Regions from separate parts of the Pleionea sp. WD8-19 genome, predicted to be linked through region 1. Evidence: predicted binding sites of a transcription regulator. Region 1 holds the regulator's gene; each other region holds the start of a gene.
The links. The regulator sigma-54, encoded in region 1, starts transcription at its own class of promoters, with help from an activator protein. The targets are predictions, from matches to a motif close to TGGCACNNNNNTTGCTNT.
Positions count from the first base shown of each region.

Region 1 (4,218 bases):
AGTCGCTTTTTCACGACACTCAGCATTTCTTTGCCAGCCATGGATCGTGACAGAATTAAAACACTGACGCTACTCATGAGGTTCCTTTGGCAGATCGCGGTGCACGACTTTAACGTTGGGGCGCTCTTCACGAAAATACGCCGCCAGCTTTTCGGCCATATAAACACTTCGATGGTGTCCACCAGTGCAACCAATCGCTATGGTCATATAGCTTCGATTGTCTTGCTCAAAGCGGGGCAGCCAAGTGTGTAAAAATACCTTCAATTGCCAGAAAAACTCCATGACTTGCGGCTGAGTTTCTAGAAAGTTGATGATGGGCTTTTGTGTGCCGTTGTATTCTCGTAACTTGGGATCCCAGTAAGGATTAGGCAAGCAACGAACATCAAAAACATAGTCAGCGTCCGTTGGAATTCCATTTTTAAAGCCAAACGATTGGAACAAAATATCCATGTTCGATTCGTGCGGAACCAACACCCTTTCTTTAATATAATCGCGCAACGCGTACGGCGTCATCGACGTAGTGTCAACCAGAAGATCGGCAGCTAGAGCAATGGGCTCGAGTAACTCGCGTTCTTTGGCGATCGCCTCTTTTAAAGAATAGCCACTTTGCGTTAATGGGTGACGCCGCCGAGTTTCGCTGAATCGCTTCAGCAGCGTGGCATCATCAGCATCAATATAAAATACCTGAAAATGTTCGCCTTTTTGGCTGATGCTGTCGAGAATTTCAGAAAACTTATGAAGGTCGGATGGAAAGCTGCGCGCATCAACACCTAAAGCCAGATCTTGATGTTTTATCTCGAAGGTATCGACCAATTGCGGTATCAGCGACAATGGAATATTGTCGACACAATAGAATCCCTGATCTTCCAGAGCCCTGAGCGCTACTGTTTTTCCTGAGCCGGAGCGACCACTGAGTATGACGCGCTTCATATTTAATTTAACTAATGATTATTGGTTTGTTTTTGTACCGCAGTTTCGACTATATCATAGAGTGCTTGGTTATTATATGCGTTTCTTAATTGACGGCAGAAGCCTTCCTGTTTTAATAATTTAGCGATATTTGCCAGACACTCAATGTGATCGTCATGAGCTTTTTCCGGTACGAGCAAGGCGAACATAATATCCACGGGTTGTTTGTCTGGCGCTTCATAATCTACACCTTTGTCCAACATGATCACCGCGCAAATGATTTGATCACAATGATTACAACGACCGTGAGGAATTGCAATTCCCTGACCTAAGGCCGTGCAGCCTAAACGTTCACGTGCAAACAGGCTGTCCAACACATCTTGCTCGGATAGCGTGTCGCAAGAATTGGAAAGTAACTGACTGAGTATTTCGAATGCTCTTTTTTTACTAGAGGCCGAGGCACCTACCAGGGTGCGCTCGGGCTTAAGACAACTGATAAAATCCATAACAATTAATGACGAATGAGTTTTTCCTTGTGCTTAATCACCTGGCGATCCAACTTGTCGATCAAGGAGTCGATAGCTGCGTACATGTCTTCATCTTCGGAGTTGGCAAATAACTCTCCGCCGTTAACATTTAATTTTGCTTCAGCAATTTGTCGGAGTTTTTCCACACTCAACACAACGTGCACGTTATTAATATGATCGAAGTGACGTTCCAGCTTTTCGAATTTTTCATGCACAAAATTACGCAATGACTCGGTGATATCGACGTGGTGGCCAGTTAAGTTAATTTGCATAGTCGACTTCCTTCTGTTTGTAGGTAACACATACTGAAGTAATGCTTCAGCTTTGACACAAAGAAACAAACTTAAAATGAAAAGGTTTGCTTCCGTAGGTTCTCATCGTTTGTTTAAACGCGTATTTACGTCATTCTTTTTGACTTAAATAAGCGATTTACGTTCATTGGAAGGGGGAATATTCATGGCTTCGCGGTATTTGGCGATGGTTCGGCGCGCAACGTTAATCCCCTGATCTTTCAATAAAGCAGCAATTTTATTATCACTGAGTGGTTTGGCACTGTTTTCTGCCGCTATCAGTTTCTTTATCAAGGCTCGTATTGCAGTCGACGAGCACTCGCCACCCGTTACGGTACTGACGTGGCTGGAGAAAAAATATTTTAATTCAAACACACCGCGTGGTGTGTGCATGTACTTTTGCGTCGTCACACGTGAAACCGTCGACTCGTGCATGTCCACTTCTTGTGCTATATCGGACAGAATTAATGGCTTCATGGCTTCTTCGCCGTACTCAAAAAAGCCAATCTGCTTTTCAACAATGCTGCTGGCCACTTTGAGCAAAGTATCGTTGCGACTTTGCAGGCTTTTAATAAACCATTTGGCTTCTTGCAGGTTGTTTTTCAAAAAGGTGTTGTCGGCGCTTGAGTCGGCACGCCGAATTAATGAGGCATAGTTACTGTTAATGCGCAATTTGGGAGCGCAATCGGGGTTCAGCTCGACCTTCCAGCGACCGTTTTGTTTGCTAACGAAAACATCCGGGACAACGTATTCGGGTTGACCACTGGTTATGGCGCTACCAGGACGAGGGTTGAGTCGTTGGACAAAAGCCATGACTTCTTTTAAGAAATCTTCTGGCCATTTGGTTAATCGTAAAATTTGTTTGTAGTTTTTCGAGGCGAGGGCGTCAAAGTGTTGTTCGATTAACTCTTTGGCTTCCAGCCAAAACGGCGTGTGCTCGTTAAATTGTCTCAATTGAATTTGTAAGCATTCTTTTAGATCACGCGCTGCAATACCAATCGGATCAAAGGATTGAATCAACCGCAACACCGCTTCCAGTTCATCGAGTTCTACTTGTTCTTCAAAATTTTCCAGTTCATCCTGGTTAATCAGTTGCAACAGATCGTCGAGTGGCGTTCGCAAGTATCCTTCGTCGTCGATTGCATCAATAATGACCGTAGCGATAGCTTTATCTTTTTCGGAAAGGGGTGTTAAGGTTAATTGCCATTGCAAATGATCTTGCAACGACTCAGTGGTTTCACCTTGAAATTCAAACTCTTTTTCATCGTCGGAGCGAGACAGAGAGGTTGGTGGAGTGTATTGCCAGTCTTCCCATTGCGTGTCGACGACCAGATCTTTCTCAATCGAGTCATTCTGTAACGCGTCAGACGTATCCAGTTCACTGTCTTCGGTTTTGGGCTCTTGCTTGCCGTTGGTTTTTGAGTCTTTACCGTCGATCAGCTCGTCATTGCTAATATCATCGGCGCCATCCAGCATCGGATTAGACTCCAACGCTTCTTGAATTTCATTTTGCAAATCAAGACTGGAGAGCTGCAACAGTCGAATGGCTTGTTGCAGTTGAGGCGTCATGGTCAGACTCTGACCAATTTTTAATTGTAACGATGGCTTCATTTAATTTGGTTATAGCCGTTAGGTTGAATCTTATCGTTGCCTTTCATCTATTTACCTGAAGCAGGAGAGTTAGTTTTTGAAAAGCCGTGGACTGAATTGTGGTACCCACCATTTAATAATAGCAAGTTACTGGGTTTCGGGAAGCGTTTTTCTAGAAAAGCTAGCGAACCTTGTAAACTCAATTGGGGTTATTTTAGCGTTTTCAATGGCTTGCGCCTAGTAGAAATTTGTTTATATAGCTTTCGAGTGAAGTCGTTAAATTTGGAATAAAAATGCTCATCACAACATCAACTTTTTATAGATTAAATTCTTCACCCAGGTAGACTTCTTTAACCACACGGTTGTTCAGTACCGTTTCGGCACTCCCTTCTGCGATCAGTTCACCAGCGTTGACTATGTAGGCGTGTTCGCATACCGACAAGGTTTCCCGCACATTATGATCGGTGATCAACACGCCGAGCCCTCGTTGTTTCAGCTGTTGAATGATCTGTTTGATCTCGTTAACGGAGATGGGATCGACACCGGCAAAGGGTTCATCGAGCAAAATAAATTGTGGGTCATTGGCAAGTGCTCGAGCAATCTCCACGCGTCGGCGTTCACCTCCCGACAAGCTCATGCCGAGATTGTTTCGAATGTGTTCAATTTGAAACTCGCCGAGCAGTTTTTCCAGTTGCTGTTGCTGTTGCGACTCGTCGAGATCTTTTCTCAATTCCAGTACCGCCAAAATATTATCGGCAACCGACAACTTACGAAAAATAGAGGCTTCTTGTGGTAGGTAACCGATACCCATTTGTGCCCGTTGGTGCATGGCCTTTTCGGAGATGTCTTTTTCACCTATCAGTACTTGCCCACTGTCTTGAGGGACCAAGCCAACGATCATG
Region 1 covers NZ_JBUZOU010000012.1:17,292-21,509, reverse strand. Annotated here, with positions in the region: gene ACTUJY_RS14130 (PTS sugar transporter subunit IIA) at 1-77, opposite strand, end outside; gene rapZ (RNase adapter RapZ) at 70-930, opposite strand; gene ptsN (PTS IIA-like nitrogen regulatory protein PtsN) at 942-1,415, opposite strand; gene hpf (ribosome hibernation promoting factor) at 1,421-1,708, opposite strand; gene ACTUJY_RS14110 (RNA polymerase factor sigma-54) at 1,853-3,337, opposite strand; gene lptB (LPS export ABC transporter ATP-binding protein) at 3,633-4,218, opposite strand, start outside.

Region 2 (4,218 bases), on a different contig from region 1:
TGACTACGCTTGCCATGGTAAATTTCGGCATCAATACGATACCCATCGATTACGTCGCCCTTTCTCATAACCGGTGGAAACGGCAACTTAGATAAATGACGGTAAAGCTCATCCGCACTAATGGAAGGCAATGTATTCAGTTTTATTAACTGACAACTCAAATTATCTTGACTTCCCCGCTGACCGCTTTTTTTTATTAATTGTTCACAACGCCAATCAAGACTGTGTTTATGTTGATTGATAATGGAAAACATTTCACTGTCAGTCAACGTATCGTGAACACCATCCGTAGTGAGTAAATAATAATCGTTGGGCTGCAATTGAAATGTGAAGTAATCCACTTTTAAATCTGGCTCTAAGCCCATTGCACGCGATAAATATTTTTTCCCTGGAGCTACCTCTCTCGCATGATCACGAGACAGCTGCAATAGCTTTTGATTACGCATCTGATAAATTCGAGAGTCACCAACATGGAAGCAATAGGCCGTTTGTGATTTGATAATTAAAATACTTAACGTGCAAAGATAACCTTTATGCTGATCGTTTAAATGCCTTCCTTGCCAGAATAGCCATCGATTCAGCGCAGTAAGTACTTTTTGCGACGAGTGCTTTACACTCCAACTTTCGGGCGTGGCGAAATAGTCCTGAATAAAATTAACCACACAGGTTTCCGCTGCTTCTTTGCCACCTGCTGCGGCGGATACACCATCTGCAATAACCGCAACCATCCCCTTTGTTGCCAAGAGACGTCCTTCAGGAACGCGTATTCCGATACTGTCTTCATTGACTGACTTTATACCCGCAAACGATAGTTGTGCCAACTCCACATCAACCGTGTATTGCAAATGTTCCAGTTGCGATAGCCCCATACTTCTTCTTATGTCCGTGTTTTAACTCACTTCTATCAATTCAACACTGCCATCCTGACGCACTTCGGCAATGTGTCCTTTGGGCTCATCCATGAACTGCACGAAAACAATTGTAACTGCCGCAAACACTGCAATGATCATAAAAAACGTTGAAGCTTCAACAAACGTCAATAGCGTTAAAAAAATCACAGCCCCCACGTTACCGTAGGCGCCGACCATGCCAGCAATTTGACCAGTCAGTCGACGTTTGATTAAAGGTACCGTAGCAAATACAGCGCCTTCTCCCGCTTGAACGAAGAAAGAACAACACATGGTCGCTACTACCGCAAGTGCCAATGGCCAGCCACTGTCAATTTGGCTCATGATCAAATAGCCAAAGGTTAAACCGACCAGTAATAACGTTAATAAACTTTTTCGACCGAATTTATCAGACAACCATCCACCACCAGGACGCGCCACTAAGTTCATAAATGCATAACCCGATGCGAGTAAACCGGCTTTTACTGGATCCAGATCGAATGTCTCCATAAAAAACAAAGGCAACATCGAAACCACGGCCAGTTCAGAACCAAACGTTACCAAGTAAGCTAAATCGAGAACCGCTACCTGCTTGAAAGCGTAACGATCAAATTCCGGTAACGGCTTGTTAAATCGTTCTTTATTCACACGAATGATCTGAAAAACTTGAAACGTGGCCATCAACACAACCAAAACGTACAAAACATAAATACCGACTTCGGGTATCAAAGCCAAATTGCCTGGCCCTAACTTCCAAATCAGCACCAATAAAGTTAGCGACATAGGTATGGTCATCATCAAGTACAAAATCAGATCGTTTCTAGTGGACACTTCGAGGCCTCCGGAACGATGCGGTTTAAAATATTCCGAACCTACGGGTGTATCTCTTACACGCCAAAAAAAGAAAAGCCCGTAACACAAGGCAATCAAACCCGTGCAGCCAATCGCGTAACGCCACCCATCTTGTCCGCCAAAAATTAAAGCAACCGTAGGCAAGGACATTGCTGCTGCAGCTGAGCCAAAGTTCCCCCAACCACCGTAGATACCCTCAGCCAATCCGATATCACGTGCAGAAAACCACTCACTGACCAAACGTATACCAATAACAAATCCGGCACCCACGAAGCCCAATAGGAAACGTGTAATGGCCAGTTGTTCAAAACTTTGCGCCAACGCAAAAGCAAAGCAAATAAAAGAAGACGTTATTAATAATGCTGAATAAATAACCCTGGGCCCCCACCGATCTACCAGCATACCCACGACCATACGTGCAGGAATAGTGAGGGCGACATTGAGTATCAATAACGCTTTGATCTGATCCGACGTTAAATTAAATGCCTCTTTAATATGTGCTAAAAGTGGCGCATGAGAAAACCACACAACAAAAGAAATAAAAAATGCAATCCAGCTAAGGTGCAATAAACGAATCCGAGCTTGCGAAAGATCCAACACGTTAAATTTTTTTATGCTCATAAAAGTGCCCCAGTTTTGTTCCTGTTAATGGGTTGGTTCAAAGCTCTGAGGCAATTGATGTGCCATGAGAAAATGGCGCAATGTTCATGGTGCAAGGAATGCCCTTGGTAGCCGAGAAAGCGCGAAACCGTTCCTGGGGAATAACCATCACTAAAAATAGCACGTGAGTGGTTAAGATCTTCATGAACTTCGTTCCACCATGAAAAATCAAGTACCAATTGAGTGCAACACATATCGCTTTAAAGTTCGGTTGCGCCAAAAAAGAACATCATTCAATCAAGAGCAAAATAAAATTAAGCGCTAAATTACTATTCCCTGATTTGTAATACGCATCATCTTCCAATTCTCGCACTTCGTTCCCTCATCCTTTCATGTATGGCACAGCAATTGCCTTTACTAAATTCAATACGGGATAACGTTAAAAACAAACAATGACGAAACAGAAAATAGTGGTAATCGGTCATGGCATGGTCGGCCATAAATTTGTTGAAGAGATGGTGAACGCTCCAATTATAAACGAGGTCGAGATCACCGTACTTTGCGAAGAAGCTTATCCGGCTTACGATCGGGTAGGACTTAGCCGCTATTTCGAAGGAAAAACCAAAGATCAGTTATCGCTTGTAGAGAAAGACTTTTTTCAACGTCCTAATCTGCAACTGAAGCTCAAAGAGAAAGTGCTGAACATTGATTGCAGTAAGCGAGTCGTTAGTACCGATCGAGAGAGTCAATACAATTACGACTTTTTAATTCTTGCCACAGGCTCCTTTCCGTTTGTACCACCTATCGACGGTAATAATCGTGAACATTGTCATGTGTATCGAACATTAAATGACTTGGATGCGATTAAGCAATCCGCGCAAAGATCCAATAGCGGTGTCGTGATTGGCGGTGGCCTGCTAGGACTGGAAGCAGCGAACGCCTTGAAAAACTTGCAACTGAAAACATCGGTGGTTGAGTTTGCTCCCGGTTTAATGGCGAATCAGTTAGATTCAACCGCCAGTAGCACCTTAAAATCTTTGATCGAACAGTTATCCATTCAAGTATTCACCAATAAAGCAACAACAAAAATTGTTAACGGAAAACGTGCACGATACTGTTTGCACTTTACTGATGGAGATACACTGGAAACCGATATGGTGGTATTTTCTGCAGGAATTCGACCGAATGATCGCATTGCAAAACAAGCTCGCTTACAACTCGGTGAACGCGGCGGTGTAAACATTAATGAGTACTGTCAGACTTCGGATGAGCGTATTTACGCTATCGGCGAAGTGGCGGCGTGGCAAAATAAAACGTTTGGCCTGGTAGCACCTGGCTATCGAATGGCTCGTATTGCCGCAAAACATTTATCCTATCGAGTGACGCAAAACACCTCGATTATCGATAACAACAAGGTTGAAAAATTTCAGGGCGCTGACATGAGCACCAAACTGAAATTGCTGGGCATCGATGTCGCCAGTATCGGACAGGTGCATAACCATAATGACAATGTTTCGGCTTTTATCTATCACAATGAGGATAAAGGCTTCTATAAAAAGCTTTTTCTTAATAAAAGAACAAACACCTTGGTCGGTGCAATATTAGTGGGTGATGCCAAGGAATATTCGGGATTGCACCAATTGTATTTGAATAACACAAAGTTAAATAACGACCCGGGTGCCTTGATCGCACCACAAATGGACGGTCAAAGTAACGCGATGGGTGTGGACGCGTTGCCAGAATCCGCACCTATCTGTTCTTGTAACAATGTCACCAAGTCGACAATTTGTCAGGTAATCGATAAAGGCATTATCGATTTGGCCGAACTGAAACAATCAACTAAAGCGGCAACCAGTTGTGGTGGATGTGCTCCATTACT
Region 2 covers NZ_JBUZOU010000016.1:31,026-35,243, forward strand. Annotated here, with positions in the region: gene ACTUJY_RS16525 (protein kinase domain-containing protein) at 1-869, opposite strand, end outside; gene ACTUJY_RS16530 (NarK family nitrate/nitrite MFS transporter) at 891-2,360, opposite strand; gene nirB (nitrite reductase large subunit NirB) at 2,792-4,218, shown strand, end outside.
Region 2: the regulator sigma-54 is predicted to act here: its motif matches at 2,408-2,425, upstream of ACTUJY_RS16530 (NarK family nitrate/nitrite MFS transporter).

Region 3 (4,218 bases), on a different contig from region 1:
GACTTGGGTAAAGCGCTCAAGTTCTTCAGGAACTTTACGTGATAACAACTGCGCTGCACCTCGCAGTCCGCTGAGTGGATTTTTAATTTCGTGTGCCAAGTTTCGCACCATCGACAGGCTGACTTTGTTTTGATCGAGCAGCTGGTATTCTTTACGAATACCGAGTTGTTCACGAGCACACATGATTTCCAACAGTACGACTGGTTGACGATCAAGTTGTTGATAGTTAAGAGAAATATGGCAACCTGGCCATTCTGCTTGCGTTGTCACCAGGGTAGCATCTTCCAGCAGCCACTGCCCTTTATGAGTGAAGCACTGACGCAGTAAGTCTTCTGTTAAGTCGCCGGCGACCAACGTCGCCAACAAAGGTTGTGCTTTAAGGCGACGCAAACTGTGACCCAACAGAGCTTCGGCCGCATCATTGAGCCAAACCAACGTCATCGCTTCGTCGATCACGATCACAGAGGTTTGGAGCAGCTGTTGGATTTCTGCTGTAATGGAAGGTTTCATTGCACCATTATAGTTCATTGATATCCAGGCGCACCATATTGGTGCCGTTTTAATGACGGACGGTTTAATTTTTTCGATTCAATCGGCTGTGCTTTAACAAGTGAAATGTCGAGCTATCGGACTTTAATAGCTGTCCGTCTTTGTCTTTGAGTTCAACAGACAAGCTGTAGGTGCCTCTTTCTAAGTCATTCAACTGAAAGCTCGCGCCTTTGATTTTTTCCAGTTTAAGTTCGCCATTGACTCTTACATTGATGGTATCGGTATCGCGCATGGGTGGTGAAATGGACAGTGAAACTTTGACAATACCATCATTGGCATAAAATGATTCGTCGTTGGTTGGAGCCGTAATCGTAAACTGTGTGTACTTGAAATCCTTAGCGGAGGTGGGAGTCGGAACGGATTTGGGTTGCAATAATTCTCGGCCTTTTGATGGAACAACGGAATTCACTGTTTTTACATCACGAATCGTCATTTCCGTGGCATTTTCGCGTGGTTCGTCGCTGTAATGCACTTTGCCATTTTCATCGACCCAACGGTAAACTTTTTTCGTTGTCGAAGTATCTCCTTCTTGCTGTTTTTCCTCTGTGGCAGAAACGGGTAATGCCAGTAGGCTGAAAATACACATCCAGAACAAAGTCGATGTTTTCATAATGACCTCTTTCAATATTTCTCGACGATACTGCTTAGACTATTCGATCATAAGGTAAGTTTGCTATAAAAAAAGCCCGATACTCGGATCGGGCTTTTTTATCATAGTGGATCTTGTTACACGCTGTAGTACATATCAAACTCAACCGGATGGGTAGTCATTTGTAAACGCTGAACTTCTTCGCGCTTTAACTTGATGTATGAATCAATGAAGTCGTCGCTGAACACGCCGCCTTCAGTTAAGAACGCTCGGTCTTGATCCAGTGCATTCAAGGCCATTTCCAGTGATGAAGCAACCGTTGGGATCTCTTTTGCTTCTTCTGGAGGCAGATCGTAGAGATCTTTATCCATTGCGTCGCCAGGGTGAATTTTGTTCTTAATTCCGTCAAGACCGGCCATTAACATAGCGGCGAAGCAAAGGTAAGGGTTTGCCGTTGGGTCTCCGAATCGAACTTCAATTCGACGAGCTTTTGCAGACGTTACATGAGGAATACGAATGGACGCGGAACGGTTTCTTGCGGAATAAGCAAGCATGACCGGTGCTTCAAATCCTGGGACCAAACGCTTATAGCTGTTCGTAGAAGCGTTAGCGATCGCATTTAACGCACGCGCGTGTTTGATGATACCACCAATGTAGTACAACGCTTCTTCTGAAAGACCACCGTACTTATTACCGGCGAAAACGTTTTCGCCGTTTTTGCTGAACGACTGATGCACGTGCATGCCGCTTCCATTATCGCCAACCAGTGGTTTCGGCATGAATGTCGCTGTTTTACCGTAAGCATGAGCGACGTTATGCACGACGTATTTATATTTTTGAATCTCGTCTGCTTTCTTTACCAAAGTGTTAAATTTGGTGGCGATTTCATTTTGTCCGGCGGTGGCGACTTCATGGTGATGAGCTTCGATTTCAAGGCCCATTTCTTCCATGATTTGACACATTTGCGAACGCAAATCTTGTGAAGAGTCGACCGGAGGAACGGGGAAGTAACCGCCTTTTACACGTGGACGATGACCAAAGTTACCTTCTTCGTAGCCTTTACCTGAATTCCAAGCGGCTTCTTCACAGTCGACTTTGAAGAAAGAGCCGGACATGTCGGTTTGGAAACGCACGTCTTCAAACAAGAAGAATTCGGGTTCAGGACCAAAGTAGGCTTCATCTCCTAAACCGGTAGATTTCAAATATTCTTCGGCACGGCGGGCAATCGACCGAGGATCGCGATCGTAGCCTTGCATGGTGGCAGGTTCTAAGATATCGCAAGTAATATTTAATGTCGGATCTTCACAGAAAGGGTCCATGGTTGCTGTTTCGGTATCAGGCATTAACACCATGTCAGATTCGTTAATTCCTTTCCAGCCGGCGATGGAAGAGCCATCGAACATTTTACCTTCGTTTAAAAAGTCAGCGTCGACCAATTTGGCGGGAATAGAGACGTGTTGTTCTTTACCCTTGGTATCGGTAAAGCGTAAATCAACGAATTTAACCTCGTTTTCTTGAATGAGCTTAAGCACATTTTCTACGGACATGGTGTTCTCCGGTTGTAAGTCTGAATGGATAAAAATTGTTGTCGAGCATTAAGCAAGCCTTGTGCCAATCCCCATTTTGGGGCTCAAAAAACCGTACAGCGCTGGCAGGAGTGCAATAGAGTATAGAAAAGCTGCTTAAAAAGGGAAGTGGCATGCACCAAATTAGACGGTTACGAGATTGATGCACTAAAAAGGTGCGTGAGGATTCGCACAGCAGTCTATCCGGTATCATGGATGACTCTCAATGGCCTGTATGAGCCGAGTCGGTTAGAATACGGCACGTTTTGAATCAGTTGCAGATGAGTTTGAGGAAACTTATGCCGTTAATAAAATACATAGATCACGCCGGAAACGAATTTGAAGCGGAAGTAGCCGTCGGTAAATCGATCATGGAAGGTGCCATGGAAAATATGATTGATGGCATTCTTGCCGAATGTGGCGGGTGTTGTTCCTGTGCCACATGCCATGTTTACGTCGACGAAGCTTATTTGGATAAAACCGGTACCGCCGACGGTATGGAAAAAGAGTTACTGTCAGTAGCGAATAATCCAGCATCGAACAGTCGACTGAGTTGCCAGATTTTTGTAACGGAAGAGATGGATGGGATGATTGTGCGCATGCCAGAATCTCAGTATTAATCTAGCTCTGTACCGAAAGGGATGTAATTATGTCAAAGCCAGTTTGCGTCATTGTGGGTGGCAGTCACGCCGGAACTCATCTCGCGGTTTGTTTACGACAAATGGGCTGGCAGGGTGCGATTAAGGTCATCAGCGACGAAGCGCCTTTTCCCTATCATCGGCCGCCACTTTCTAAAACCCTACTGGCAGGTGAACAAGCTCTGGAAAACATTTACCTGCGTCCCCCTGCGTTTTATCCAAAACAGAATATTGAGTTTTTGTTTAATCGTCCGGTTAAACAAATTAATCGTCGTGAGCAATCGGTCACCTTGCTGGATGGGCACGTAGAACCTTACGACAAATTAGCGCTTTGCACTGGCGCACGTGTGCGACAATTAAACGTTCCCGGTGCGGATTTAAAAGGCATTCATTATTTGCGCAATTATGCCGATGTGAATGCCATTAAAGCAGAGTTGCCGCGTGCAAAAAATATTGTCATTGTGGGTGGTGGTTACATCGGCCTTGAAGCCGCTGCCGCGCTAAACAAATCAGGTCATAACGTCACGATAATTGAAACAGCCGGGCGCGTGTTACAACGTGTCACAGCGGAGCAGGTTTCAGAATTTTTCACTCGCGTACATCGGGAAGAGGGTGTTGACATTGTTGTCAATAAACAGGTGGCTGAATTTATCGGTGATGACCATGTTCGCCAAGTCGCGTGTTCCGATGGTAAAACTTATTCCGCTGATCTGATCATTGTCGGTATTGGTGTGCAACCCAATGAAGAATTGGCGGCACAGGCTGGATTAAAAACCGATAACGGTATTTGGGTCAATGAGTTCGCACAAACGGAAGATGCGGATATTGTGGCTGCCGGTGACTGCACCAATCATCCCAACGCCTTATTAGGTAAACG
Region 3 covers NZ_JBUZOU010000019.1:15,677-19,894, reverse strand. Annotated here, with positions in the region: gene glnL (nitrogen regulation protein NR(II)) at 1-528, opposite strand, end outside; gene ACTUJY_RS17995 (DUF4124 domain-containing protein) at 575-1,159, opposite strand; gene glnA (glutamate--ammonia ligase) at 1,276-2,685, opposite strand; gene ACTUJY_RS17985 (2Fe-2S iron-sulfur cluster-binding protein) at 3,003-3,323, shown strand; gene ACTUJY_RS17980 (NAD(P)/FAD-dependent oxidoreductase) at 3,353-4,218, shown strand, end outside.
Region 3: the regulator sigma-54 is predicted to act here: its motif matches at 2,735-2,752, upstream of glnA (glutamate--ammonia ligase).

Region 4 (4,218 bases), on a different contig from region 1:
ACAAAATTTAACGCCTCGTAGTGTATTAGGTAACACACAAGACTTTGATTCTTGTATCGACCGTTCAATTCTGTCCGAGGCAGCCATTATTTTAAAGGTAAATGATGATGTAGAAAGGAGGTAAGGTGAAAAGTGCAGTTTTACGTTTAAATAAAGCAGGAAACCCGATGTCGTGGATCAACCTAGAACAGGCCGCAAGCTTTTACGCGAAACGTCAAGTTCTTTGGAGTTTGGGTAATTATGAAACTCGATTACGAGGTGGTACTTGTCGATTAACAGGACGCCAGACTTTTTTGGATATTGCGCCCGTTATTGCGATTGAAGGAAAAATGCATGATCAGGTGCGTCGTGTACCAGGTTTAACCAACAGCGCGTTGTTTGCTCGTGATAATTTTATGTGCATGTATTGTGGATTGTCGTGCGTTAAAACATCACTTACGCGGGACCACGTTATTCCAAAAGGACAAGGTGGTAAAGATTGCTGGACGAACTGTGTGACTGCCTGCAAAACTTGCAACAATCACAAAGGCTGTCGAACCCCGGAGCAGGCAAGTATGCCTTTGCTAGCCGTTCCTTTTACTCCGAATAAGTTTGAGTACTTGGCTTTATTGAATCGTCATATCTTGGCCGATCAAATGGATTATTTGTCGCAAGGGTTTGTCCGGTTGGCTGCTTAGAAGCCTTTCGAAGAGCGCTTAATTGGAATGGTTTAACTGTTCAAAAGTTAGTCCAAATTTTGCCAAGAATTTTTGCAGCCGTGTTGAATCATTAACTTTTACCTTTTGCAAACGACTTTTGTCGAACAATTCTCGACCGGCAGAGGCCATGGAAGGATGTCTTTGACAAACACTGATGACGTAACATAATTGATGTTTGTCGAACTCATCAATTTCACTGAGCTGTTTATTTGAAAAGTAATTGCTGAGATCAACTGAATTAGGCTGAGAGAGTGCCGATTGCCATTGTTTTTGAAGACGTTCGATTTCTTCCTTTGCATCATCTTTTGTGATTCTGGCGCCTTCGGCAAGTGTTCCCATTCGTGTGATTGACGCATTGAGATCGCGAAAATTGCCTCGCCATAATGAAGTTGGTGCAAGTGCAAATGCCATAAAATGACTTTTAGCTTCGCTGTTGAAGTCAATTTTTTTGCTTTCCTTTTTGGAAAACTCACTAAGTTCATATTCGATATTGGGCTCTATATCTTCTCGTCGATCTTTTAATCCAGGTAATTCGTACGTCCATAAATTTATTCTGGCTAACAGATCTTCACGAAAGCTGCCGTCGACAACCATTTTCTGTAAGTCTTTATTGGTACCGGCAATGAGTTGGAAATGGCTGGTTACTTCTTTATCGCTTCCGACAGGATAAAAAGTATGAGTTTCAAGTGCATGCAGTAACATGGCTTGTTCATCCAGCCCCAGTTCGCCAATTTCGTCGAGAAACAGCACTCCATTATTGGCAGATAATAAAAATCCTTCGCGTTTGGTTTGAGCTCCGGTAAACGCTCCTTTGGTATGCCCGAAAAGCGACGACATGGCGCTATCGCCTTTTAATGTTGCGCAGTTAACCGAAACCAATCGCCCAGAAACCATATCACGTTTCTTTTTTAAGGCGTAAATGCGTTGGGCTAATTGAGTTTTACCAGCACCGGTTGGTCCCTTTAGTAAAATAGGTGCTGATGAACGAATCGCAACTTTTTCCAGTTGAGAAATCAATTGATTGAACTGCTTATTTTTTGTAGCAATACCACCCTTTAAGAATGCTTCGCCAGACAGTTGTTGTTGTTGAAATCGCGAAGCAATGTGATCGTAACGTGACAAGTCGAGATCAATGATTTGATATTTTCCAACGACTTTCTGAACGCCGCGTCCAGGGGCCGTTTGAATCAAACGTCCAGGAAAGTGTCGGCTTTCGGTCAATAAAAAAATACAGATCTGTGCAACGTGAGTTCCGGTTGTGATGTGAAATAGATAGTCGTTGTTTTCACTGTTAAATTTCAACGACGCGCAAAGGTCAAATAGCCTTGAGTAGACTTCTTCAAAGTCCCAGGGATCATCGAAATGAATTAAATGATCATGAACTTTGGTTTCTGGCGAGATCGAAGCAATGTCGTCTATTGTGGTATCGGCTAATTTTTGGCTTCGATCATCGTGCAGCAAAAATAACTCGTCGATGACCAAGTCGGGTTGCGAGCAAAGCGATACGGTTGGCCGCCATTTGTTCCAGCGATCGCTTCGTCTTCCAGCATAATCCAACTGCGTTCCCAAAATACTGAATGCGACGGTTTTGTTTCGCATAATGATTCTTTTATATTTCTGGTATCTAAAAGGATATTTATATATCTATAAGGATATACATGTGAGTTAGTGGATAGTTTAGCAAAGTGTTTACGTTTGACCCAGTACTTTAAAAATAAATAATAAAAACAATTTGTTATGAAGATAATGGGGGAGGCTTGAAAAGTTGGCACACGGATTGAATTACCTAGTGTAAGTTTCAATGAGTAAAAGAGGTAGCACAATGAAAAGGTATCAACCTTATGGAAATGGCAGAACCATTGTAAGAAGCGGACTAATAAGTTCAACCACTCAGCGAGCAGCAATGTGTCAATCGACTCAAGCTGATGGTGTTCATGCTAATTTCCGTCAATTAACGGTGCTATTGATTAACTGTCGCCCAAAAGGAGTATCAAAATGAGCGAACAATTAAATTACGAAATTTTTGAAGGTCAGGGTAAAGCGTTTATCAAATCCTGGACCAAGGGTGTGCCTTTTGAAGAGGACGCAAAAAAGCAATTAAGTAATATTACGTCATTACCTTTCATTCATAAGTGGGTAGCGGCAATGCCAGACGTGCATTTAGGGAAAGGCGCAACCATAGGTAGTGTAGTGCCAACTGTTGGGGCGGTAATTCCTGCCGCTGTAGGGGTGGATATTGGTTGTGGAATGATGGCTGTGAAAACGTCATTAAACGCTTCGCAATTGCCCGATAGTTTATTTGCTATGCGAAGCGCCATTGAAGCCGCTGTACCTCACGGTCGATCGGTCAGAGCCCGTGGATCGAGAGATAAAGGTGCCTGGGGAAATATTCCCGACGATGTCGCCAAAGCTTGGAACGGATTGTCCGACAAGTTTTTAGAATTGTGTAACAAGCATGCGGTTTTGAAAAACACCAATAATCTGGGTCACTTGGGTACGTTAGGTACGGGTAACCACTTTATCGAAGTCTGTTTGGATGAATCTGATCAAGTTTGGATCATGCTTCATAGCGGATCGCGTGGTGTCGGTAACCGAATCGGTACGCACTTTATTGAAACAGCGAAAAAAGATATGGAGCGTTGGCATATTCAATTGCCGGATAGAGATTTAGCTTATTTGCCGGAAGGTAGTGAACACTTTAATGATTATGTTGAAGCTGTGGAGTGGGCTCAAATGTTTGCCAAAGTCAATCGTGAAGTCATGATGAAGCGAACGATTGCTGCAATCCATTCGGTCATGAATGTTAAGTTTGATGCTGAGTTAGAAGCGGTTAATTGTCACCATAATTATATTTCGCGAGAGCATCATTTCGGTAAAAATGTATTAGTTACTCGAAAAGGTGCGGTTCGAGCAAGAAAAGGCGAAATGGGGATCATTCCCGGAAGCATGGGTGCGCGATCATTTATTGTACGTGGACTAGGTAATGAAGACAGTTTTTGTAGCTGCAGTCATGGTGCCGGGCGTGTGATGTCGCGAACACAGGCGAAGAAGTTGGTGTCTCTAGAAGAGCACTTAGAGGCAACCAAAGATGTGGAATGCCGAAAAGATGTAAACGTAATTGATGAAACACCAAAAGCTTACAAAAACATCGATGATGTGATGAATGCTCAAAAAGATTTGGTTGAAGTGGTTCATACATTGAAACAGGTGGTTTGTGTAAAAGGTTAGCTTGATTTATACGGAGTTATTTCGAAAAGGAGTTCTTGCTAATCAATTTTGTATTTAATGATAAGAGTGCTTTAAATGAAATCAAAATTAATAATTGACGGCTCACAAGGCGAAGGTGGCGGCCAAATATTGCGAACCTCCTTATCACTGTCTATGTGTCTAGGAGTGCCGATTGAAATAAAAAACATTCGTGCTGGCCGCAAAAAAAAAGGTTTATTACGACAACACTTAACTTGTGTTCGAGCGGCGCAGGAAATCGGTAATGCCGAAGTTGAAGGGGATGAGTTGGGTT
Region 4 covers NZ_JBUZOU010000007.1:98,516-102,733, reverse strand. Annotated here, with positions in the region: tRNA gene ACTUJY_RS10440 (tRNA-Gln) at 12-86, shown strand; gene ACTUJY_RS10435 (HNH endonuclease) at 126-677, shown strand; gene rtcR (RNA repair transcriptional activator RtcR) at 696-2,297, opposite strand; gene ACTUJY_RS10425 (RtcB family protein) at 2,694-3,926, shown strand; gene rtcA (RNA 3'-terminal phosphate cyclase) at 4,002-4,218, shown strand, end outside.
Region 4: the regulator sigma-54 is predicted to act here: its motif matches at 2,465-2,482, upstream of ACTUJY_RS10425 (RtcB family protein).